One region of the Mongoliitalea sp. genome, then DNA from elsewhere that is predicted to be linked to it. Evidence: riboswitches for the same ligand, from Rfam matches in the RefSeq annotation. Region 1 holds a riboswitch; each other region holds the start of a gene.
What was found. A riboswitch is a leader RNA that binds a small molecule or an ion and turns the genes downstream of it on or off. The one in region 1 is predicted to bind S-adenosylmethionine.
Positions count from the first base shown of each region.

Region 2: linked by a shared signal. The riboswitch ahead of ACXIUD_RS12985 (homoserine O-acetyltransferase family protein) and the one ahead of ACXIUD_RS02765 (homocysteine S-methyltransferase family protein) in region 1 are both predicted to bind S-adenosylmethionine.
Region 3: linked by a shared signal. The riboswitch ahead of ACXIUD_RS08890 (O-acetylhomoserine aminocarboxypropyltransferase/cysteine synthase family protein) and the one ahead of ACXIUD_RS02765 (homocysteine S-methyltransferase family protein) in region 1 are both predicted to bind S-adenosylmethionine.

Region 1 covers NZ_JBSZCK010000011.1:125,889-129,165, forward strand. Annotated here, with positions in the region: gene metH (methionine synthase) at 1-522, opposite strand, end outside; gene ACXIUD_RS02765 (homocysteine S-methyltransferase family protein) at 515-1,561, opposite strand; SAM riboswitch class I at 1,617-1,716, opposite strand; gene ACXIUD_RS02770 (RidA family protein) at 1,839-2,402, shown strand; gene ACXIUD_RS02775 (hypothetical protein) at 2,399-3,277, opposite strand, start outside.
Region 2 covers NZ_JBSZCK010000035.1:34,519-37,795, forward strand. Annotated here, with positions in the region: gene ACXIUD_RS12980 (DUF4221 family protein) at 1-864, shown strand, start outside; gene ACXIUD_RS12985 (homoserine O-acetyltransferase family protein) at 868-1,923, opposite strand; SAM riboswitch class I at 2,061-2,170, opposite strand; gene ACXIUD_RS12990 (succinate dehydrogenase/fumarate reductase iron-sulfur subunit) at 2,312-3,043, opposite strand; gene ACXIUD_RS12995 (fumarate reductase/succinate dehydrogenase flavoprotein subunit) at 3,046-3,277, opposite strand, start outside.
Region 3 covers NZ_JBSZCK010000024.1:254,429-257,705, forward strand. Annotated here, with positions in the region: gene ACXIUD_RS08880 (glycerophosphodiester phosphodiesterase family protein) at 1-246, opposite strand, end outside; gene ACXIUD_RS08885 (DUF2721 domain-containing protein) at 239-685, opposite strand; SAM riboswitch class I at 905-1,010, shown strand; gene ACXIUD_RS08890 (O-acetylhomoserine aminocarboxypropyltransferase/cysteine synthase family protein) at 1,167-2,465, shown strand; gene ACXIUD_RS08895 (hypothetical protein) at 2,518-3,277, opposite strand, start outside.

The DNA of each region.
Region 1 (3,277 bases):
ACTACGCTTGCAGATCTCTATCCTTCGCTCATAGGTATCTGCCTGACCTTGCTCATCGAAGGCCATTATCACCACCGCTGCTCCAAATTTTTTAATGGTTTTAGCCTGATGAATAAACTCCTCTTCCCCATTCTTCAAACTGATGGAATTGACGATGCTTTTACCCTGCACGCATTTCAATCCAGCCACGATAATCTCCCAACGGGAAGAGTCTATCATGATTGGAATCCGGCTAATCTCTGGTTCTGAAGCTATCAAATTCAAAAATCTTGTCATGGCAGCCACTCCATCCAACATCCCTTCATCCATGCACACATCCAAGACCTGTGCTCCTCCCCTTACCTGATCCAAAGCCACATCGAGTGCTTCATCGTATTGACCATTTAAGATCAATCGTGCAAATTTTTTCGATCCTGTCACATTGGTCCGTTCTCCAACATTGACAAAATTGATTTCTGGAGTGAAAACCAAAGGCTCCAAACCAGATAACTTCAACACTTCACTATGACGTATTTTACTCATCGCTACTCACTTCAAATTCTTTAATTCTTGGGGTATATTTCCCGGCAATTTCAGCAATTGCACGAATATGGTCAGGTGTGGTACCACAACAACCGCCCAATATATTGACATATCCTTCCTTTAAGAAAACTTCTATTTGATCAGCCATCTCTGAGGCTCCTTGGTCATATTGACCAAATTCATTGGGCAAACCTGCATTCGGATAAGCGGACACTAAGAAAGGCGCATTTTCAGCCAAAACTTTCAAGTACGGCCTCAACTCTTTAGCTCCCAAAGCGCAATTTAATCCTACTGAGAAAAGCGGTACGTGGGAAACGGAGATCAAGAAAGCCTCTGTGGTTTGCCCTGAAAGGGTTCTACCAGATGCATCTGTAATCGTCCCTGAAATCATTACAGGAACACCTCCTTCTTCTGGATTCAAAGGAATATTCCTTTGTTCAAAAACCTCTTGTATAGCAAAAAGAGCTGCTTTAGCATTCAAAGTATCAAAAATTGTCTCAACCAATAAAATATCAGCACCTCCATCCAACAAGCCTTTCACTTGCTCTTCATAAGCAGCCACTAACTGATCAAAGTTTATCGCTCTATAACCAGGGTCATTCACATCGGGGGAAATTGAAGCAGTCCGATTGGTTGGGCCTAAAGCACCCGCCACAAATCTAGTTCTTTCCGGGTTTTTTGCCGTAAACTCATCTGCTACTTCTCGTGCAATTTTGGCTGAGAAGAAATTGATATCATAAGCCAAATGCTGCAATCCATAATCTTCCTGAGCAATAGAAGTCCCCGAGAATGTATTGGTTTCAATAATGTCAGCACCCGCTTCAAAATAAGCAGCATGAATAGCCTTAATGATGTCCGGACGCGAAAGCGACAGTAAGTCATTATTCCCTTTTAAAGGTCTCGGGTGATTGGCTAGCTCTGCAGTCCTGAAGTCTTCTTCTGAAAGTTTATACCGCTGAATCATGGTGCCCATGGCTCCATCCAAAATTAAAACTTTTTGCTGTGCGAGTGCTATTAATTGTTCCGTTCTATTTTTCATAATCGTTATTAAAAAGCTTATACGAGCAGAACCGGAAGATAAAAGTTGAATCAACCGCTCATCTTTTTCCGGCATTTCCGGAAGGGGAATTAGCACCTTGCATTCAGGTTGCTAAGACGTCGTAGGGCCCATCCCTCGGTCTTTCTCGATAAGCAAGCTCAAATTTACAGACAAAAGGTGGAATTATTGGGCTTTTTTGCAAAATATTCGCTCTTTATCATCAAAAACATCAAAATCAAGGATGAAACTTGTGTAAATTGTAAACAAAAAAACCTGTATGAATTATCGATCCCTTCTGCTTTTACTCATTTTTGCTTGCCAGCCTGTTAAGGAACACTCAAGCAATGGATCTGAACTTCAACAACAAGAAATCACTGCTTGGGATGCAGATGCAAGACTTGAAGAATTAGGAATTGCGCTTCCCGAAATCTCCAATCCAATTGCCAATTATGTCCATGTAGTCCGCTCGGGGAATCTCTTGTTCTTGGCGGGTAAAGGACCACAACTTCCAGAAGGAGGATATATACTTGGAAAAGTTGGAAAAGACCTGAGCATAGACGAAGGCAAAGAAGCCGCAAGATTAACAGCTATCGCACAATTAGCAGTGCTCAAAGCAGAACTTGGTAGTCTCAATAAGGTCAAACAAATCGTTAAAGTCTTGGGAATGGTTCATTGTGAGGATGATTTTACCCAACATCCACAAGTGATCAATGGATTTTCTGATTTGATGGTAGGAGTTTTTGGTGAAAAGGGAAAACACGCAAGGTCGGCTGTAGGTATGAACTCCCTTCCATTAGGCTTTGCAGTAGAAATCGAACTGATCGTAGAAATTGAAGATTAAGGCCGAATACCCAAACTCACTTGCACATACGGGTTGCTCATGTAAGATGCCATTCCCAAGTCTCCTAACCTGTAAGCTCCCAGCGGCTGTTCATAGCCTGCATGTACTGCTGTGAAAACTTTGAAGAATTTACCCAAGGCAAGAGGAAGACCATAGCCCACATAAACCTCAGGCTTGACCATCAAACCTCGTCCTGTTAGGCGGCCATCAAAATCGGGCTCTTCAAATAAGGCTGGAAAATCAGGCTTGTTGGGATTATACAAAGTATATCTCAAATTCCCATATCCGAGACCTCCAAGTACGCCCATCTCAAGATTTTTAAACTCGAAAAATTTCTTCCCTAAATTAGCATATAATCGAACAGAATTGAGCGTATGCTCCAACTGCTCAGAGGCCTGCCCACTCATTCCAAGGTTATACAAATCAATACCGTAAAGCCAATCCTTACTATATCCCATGATTTTCAACCCCCAGTTATTTGGCCTTCCTGAAAAGGTATTGTATCCTTTCTCAGCTAATCGTTCATTTAATGCTGTCGGTGATGTAAAATTCATGCTCCCAAAAAAATGAACCCCAATATCAGCGTCTTTGTAAAAGTAATTGTGATCTGGTATGGAGATACCTGCTCCTAACCTTAGGAAAGCTCCACTTTGAATAGAGCTGAAACTTATGCCATTCAACTTCCAAGAATCTTCAAACGGTGAAAAAGAATAACCAAATTTAGCAATCAATTCCAATGCTTCACTCCGTCCCGGGATAGGCAAATCATACGCCATCTGAAATCCAAACTCCGTCAAAAATCCAGTCATATTGAGACTGTTTTGCTGTACGTTTCCATCTCGCAAAATATATCCTTGACGAGGATTGTCCATAAA
Region 2 (3,277 bases), on a different contig from region 1:
GAAGCTGATGGGCCAGATGGAATAGGTGGGCCGATAATGGATACTCAATGGGGATATGATGAATCATTTTGGGTATCGACCTTTGGAGATAAATTAATCCAATTTGATAGTGAAGGGTCCATCCTGAGGCGGGTTTCAATTCCTACAGAAAGTCTTTTTGCTCAGAATGTTTCCCTATTGAATTTTAGTTTTGTTGCTACAGAATCAAGTGTTTATTTTCCCGCAGCACCGCTTACATTTGCTTGGAACACCTTAAGTCCAGAAGAAATTCAAGGGATGCCCAATTTGCTTCGTTTGGACTTGGATACGAATGAAATCAGTGTTTTATCTACCTATGCAGCCGATTTTTTAGGAACTAACCTGAATAAAAATATTATGCCAACCTTATTTGAAGGGCTTAATAATGCTGTCATCATCAATCATAACTTCAAAGATATTTGGGTGTACCAAGACGGGGAATTAAAGCAACAGGAAGTTTCCTTTAGTCAGTTTTCATCTAGTCCCCCCACTTCTTCAAAGGATATCTTCGAAGATATGGAAGAAATTATGTGGTTAATGAATTATTCTGATGCGTATTGGGATGTGGTCAATTTGCCGCAACTTGATATGATGGCCAGAGTTGTAAAGTTTGACGAACGCCCAGAGATGGAAGGACCAGGTATGGACTTTGTTCCTTCTAAATGGGGTTTGGTGCTTACGGATGCTAATTTTAGCAAACTCGGAGAGTTTATATTTCCCATCAATGCCTATAACCCTCAATTATCTTACTCTAGTTCGGAAGGGATATGGGTTTGTACCACACATCCCAACCGATCAGATATGGAGGAGGGTGTTTTGGTATTTGAATTGTTGGCTATCAAGTAAACATCAAAGTGTATCTTCTAAGTAGAAACTGCTTAGAATATAGCTTAGTTGCTCGTATTCTATCAGAAATGCATCATGCCCCAAATGGGAGCTGATTTCCCGATAGGTGCCCTTAGGGACATGCTTGGCTATCAACTGTGATTCTTCTTTCAAAAAAAGCATATCTGTATCCACCCCAATTGTTAATACTTTGCTGGGAATTTGTTGTAAAGCTTTTTCTAGGCTACCACGTTTTCTTCCCAAGTCATGTGCATCCATGGCTTTGCTCAGCGTCCAGTAGGAAAAGGCGTTAAAGCGTTTGGCCAGTTTTTGTCCCTGGTACTGGAGGTAGGATGAAATTCGATAATTGTCCAGTTTTTCTTCCGTATCTTCTTGTTTGAGTTCGAAGTCTTTGGGGTGGCGGTAAGAAAGCATAGCAATGGCTCGGGCGGCTTTCAAACCGTCTTTTCCTGCATCAGGTTGCCGTTCGCCCCAGGTGCAATCAGCAGCTATAGCCATCCGTTGTGTTTCATTGAAACCTCGTATCCAGGGAGTAGCCTTGGCATTGGATGCAATGATGATGCTATGTTTTACCTGATCTTGAAGTAGGTAAGCCCATTCCAAGCCTACCTGCCCTCCCAGAGAACCGCCAATAATGGTGTCTATCCTTTCAATTTCCAAATGCTGCCTTAGCAAATCCAACGAATTGGCCATGTCTCGTGGTGTGACTTGCGGAAAGTCATAATAATAAAAATCTCCACTAATGGGGTTTACTGACAAGGGAGAGGTACTGCCATAGCTGGAGCCTAGTAAATTGGCACATACAATAAAATGCTTGGATGGATCATAGAATCGGTCTTCGCCAATAAGTCCATTCCACCAATCAGAGACCTTTGCATCACCTGTCAAGGCATGAATGACCCAAATTACATTGTCTTTGGCGGCATTGAGATTGCCTAGGGTGGTAAAGGACAACTCAAACTCAGGTAAAATTTCTCCGGATTCTAGTGTGAAGGGTTCATGATGGATGAAGGTATCTTGACTCATATCGATGGTATAATAACTGCTGATCAAATTCATGGGAAATGTAAACTAATGAGATGTAACACAAGGTGAAAGCAATTGGCAATAAGCCATGTGAAGAAGCGACCGCATGAGTCGTTCACAAGTTGATAAGATGTGTTAATGCTGATAAGCCGTACGTGTCATAACTGTTGAATTTATAGTTCCGAAGGGAGATATTCCAATCGGCAGGAATTGGCACCTTTCCACACGGATGGTTGCCAGAGGGTCTCAGAGCCTGTCTCTCGCCTCTTCTGTATAAATCCAAGCACTAAAAAGTGAAAGGATACTGCAAAGAAAATATGCTTGGTTGGATTTACCAACCATTTCTCGTGATTTTTTAAAACAGGTCAAAGAATTTGAGCTACTTGAGCTTTGGATATTGCTGTTTGTTAAAGATGTTAGTTCATGCTTTCCAGTACTCTTGATTCATCCGTACTATGTTGGCAACTGAAATTCCTTGGGGGCATACTGCCTCGCAGGCTTTGGTCATCGTACAGGATCCAAAACCCTCTGCATCCATTTGAGCTACCATTGATTTTACGCGCTTACCAGCTTCTATACTTCCTTGAGGAAGCATAGCTAAATGACTGATTTTTGCCCCTGTAAAGAGTGCGGCACTGGCATTTTTACACATAGCCACACAAGCACCGCAACCAATGCATGCCGCGGAGTCAAATGCTTCTTCTGCTAATTCATGAGAAATCCGTGTACTATTGGCCTCAGGAGCTTGGCCTGTATTGACGCTGATGTAGCCTCCCGCCATGATGATGCGGTCAAAGGCTCTACGGTCTATGCACAAGTCTTTTTTGATGGGGAAGGCCTTTGCACGAAAAGGCTCAATGACTAATGTTTCACCATCTTTGAAACTACGTAAATGAGTTTGACAGGTAGTCACACCCTTCTCAGGACTGTGAATATCACCGTTGATAACAAAGCCACATTGCCCACAAATACCTTCCCTACAGTCCGAATCAAAAGCAACAGGTTCTTTATCAGACAAAATCAATTGTTCGTTTAACACATCCAACATCTCCGGCACAGACATCTCTTGATGCAACCCATTCAATTCATAGGTCTCGAATCCTCCTTTGGATTGATTGGATGCCTGTCTCCATATTTTTAAGGTTAATTTCATAATCAGGCGTAGGTTCGTTCTTGTGGTTTAATAAATTCAAACTGTAAGTCTTCCTTATGAAGCTTGAAGTGGCCATCTGCATATTCCCAAGCAGAGACATATTGGAAATTCACATCATCCCGCTTGGCCTCTCCTCCAGGAGTCTGATGCTCTACACGGAAATGTGCACCGCAGGATTCCTCCCGTTGCAAGGCATCATGGAAAATCAATTGCGCTAGCTCCAAATAGTCCTCT
Region 3 (3,277 bases), on a different contig from region 1:
ATGCTTCAAGGTGTTTTCGAAGGCCTGCAAGGAATTTTCAGGATATCCGGGATAAGGACCTCCCCGATGGGCAGAGACCATGGGAATCCTATCCGAAGACCAAGTATAAAAATCCTTCGTCTCCTCCAAATTTCTTAATACGATGGTTTTTAGCCCCTTTTCATCGGTGGATTCTTGCGCCTGTGTGGTGCTCGCTTGCTTACAAGATACCAGCAAAAACAGACCTGCAATCAGTAATTTATTCATCGTTTTTATCTTTTTTAAACCAAAACCCTGAAGATCGTTTTTGAAACAAAGATTCCATGTCCTGAATCTCAAGGTTAAGCGCTTGGGTGGAAATCAGGATTTCAACCAAAGAAATGCCCAAGGAAACCAGCAAGGCCAACATACTTCCGATGAAGACGTAGTTGGCAGCTTCCTGTGCTTCTGTAAATATCAAAAACATACATATCACACAGAGCAAGAAACTCAATACCCCACACAATTGCATGTATTTAATCATGCTCAACCGGCGCTTGAGGTTGTGAATTTGCTCAATAATGATCTCCTGTTCGGGATTTTCCAAGTACTTTTTGTGCAATCCCCGTATGAGATTAGCAATGGCCAAAAAGCGGTTTGTAAAAGCCAGCATCATGAGCGTAATCGCAGAAAATAACAAGGCCGGGGTCGATAGCTGTAGCTCCATGAGTAGAAATGATTGAATGTTAAAAGTGAGAAATAAAGAAGGAAAATAAAAACAGCTCCTATAAAAGGTTCTTTCAAAAGCTAGTTTCCTCGGACTAAACCAAAAAAAACACGCTTCCAAAAAAAAACATGTTAACTCTATAATTTTTATAGGGTTTTTCTTGCTTTTCATGTTTGTCAACCCTTTCTTTGCATCATCCTTTCACTTTTTAGGTGTTGGGATTTATACAGAAGAGGCGAGAGACGGGCTCCCTGACCCTCTGGCAACCATTCGAATCGTCGAAAAGGTGCCAATTCCCACCAAGCATTCCTTGGAACTATAAATTCTTAACCACATGAAAAACACTCCTTGCAAGCCAATTTTATTCGTATCCCTACCAAAGAATACTGAGTCATCAATCGGTACAGGCTATTGGTTAATCAGCATTGGCAATTCTATTCGCATATTCAATTAACTATCATATACTTAAAACGAATCAACCATGGCTTATCGATTTGAAACGCTGCAACTGCATGCAGGACAGACCCCAGACAAGGCAACCAATTCCAGAGCAGTTCCCATTTACCAAACCACCTCCTACGTGTTCAATTCAGCCGAACACGGGGCCAATCTCTTTGCTTTGAAAGAATTCGGGAATATCTACACCCGAATCATGAACCCTACCACCGATGTCTTCGAACAACGCATCGCAGCGTTGGAAGGCGGTGTAGCAGCGGTGGCCACTTCCTCAGGACAAGCAGCCCAATTCCTTGCCCTGAACAATATTCTTCAAGCAGGTGAAAACTTTGTCTCCAGCCCTTCCCTCTACGGTGGTACTTACAATCAATTTAAAGTGGCATTCAAACGCCTTGGAATCACAGCCAAATTCGCCAAAGGTAACAATGCAGAAGATTTCGAGCCGCTGATTGATGAACATACCAAAGCCATCTACCTAGAAACCATCGGAAATCCTGAGTTCAATATTCCAGACTTCGAAGCCTTTGCCAAACTAGCTCAAAAACATGACCTGCCTTTAGTAGTGGACAATACGTTTGGAGCAGGCGGCTATTTATGCCAGCCTATCAAACACGGAGCGAATATCGTTACCTCCTCTGCCACCAAGTGGATTGGAGGGCATGGTACTTCGATTGGAGGGATCATCGTGGATGGAGGAAATTACAACTGGGGAAATGGTAAATTTCCACAGTTTTCCGAACCCTCAGAAGGCTATCATGGGTTGAATTTTTGGGAGGTATTCGGAGAAAACAATCCTCTAGGACTTCCCAATGTAGCCTTTGCCATGAGAGCTAGGGTAGAAGGATTGAGAGACTTCGGCCCGGCATTAAGTCCATTCAATTCTTTTCTGCTCCTTCAAGGACTGGAAACCCTTTCTCTGCGTGTGCAACGAACAGTAGAAAATGCCTTGGCTTTGGCAACTTGGCTGGAAAACCATCCAAAAGTCCAAAAAATAAACTATCCCGGACTCCCATCCTCTCCCCATCATGCATTTGGTAAAAAATACCTGACGCATGGCTTTGGAGGGGTGTTGAGTTTTGAGTTGAAAGGCGATAAAGAAAGCACCAGTCAGTTTATCAGTGAACTGAAACTGGTTTCTCACTTAGCAAATGTAGGCGATGCAAAAACCTTGATTATCCAACCATCCGCTACCACCCATCAACAGCTAAGTCAAGAAGAACAAACTGCTGCCGGAGTCACTCCAACCATGCTTCGGGTATCTTTGGGCATCGAGCATATCGATGATATCAAAGAAGATTTCCAGCAGGCTTTTGATAAGCTCTAAGCACATAAAAATACACCTGTCAGCGCATATTTCTCCTGACAGGTGTACCTTTCTAATATATGGGTAACCGCAAAATATCTACCCGTTTGTCGGTTTCTAACTTGACGAAGTAATGTCCATCTTCGATGTGATAGGGGTAATGGGGAGTTTTTCCTAAAGCTTTATAGCTAGCACGGGAAATGTCCAGTTCCCAAATTTCGTAGTGTTTTTCAGGGATATTCCATACCAACAGATAATCCCGCTTAAATTTTAAATCAGAAAACACTTCCCAAAATCTAAATTTATTGGTATCAACCCCGAGCTTTATTTGCTTTGCATGTACTTGTTCGGTAGTTTGGCTTAAGAGATAAAGAGTATTGTTCATTCGCTCAAGCATAAGCAATTGACCACCATTCACTGCATAGGTGACATTTCTGTAGGGAATATCCTCATAGATTACTTTTTCCGTTATAGGATGAAATTTCCACCAGGGATTTTTTTCTTTGCCATCGATGATGAAGTTAGATTCCACTGGTACTCTCCCACCATAAAAATCCTTTCTAGAAGAAGTAATATCCGGATTTGACCTTAGATCTTTTGTAGGCAAGGCAAAAAACTGCCGTTCAAATAATTTCGAACCTTCCTTATTTTTACCCTTCTTGGAAGATTCTTTTTTCTGAAAAAATGGCGTAATTACCCAATTATCCCAAAAAAATATTGGGTCATCTATTGACATTCCGTTTTCTTTGACATCAAAAAAATACCTCATTCCAATACTCCTGTCAATCACTATTTTGCCATCTTGAATGCTAAAGTCAAGGGAAGAATTACCA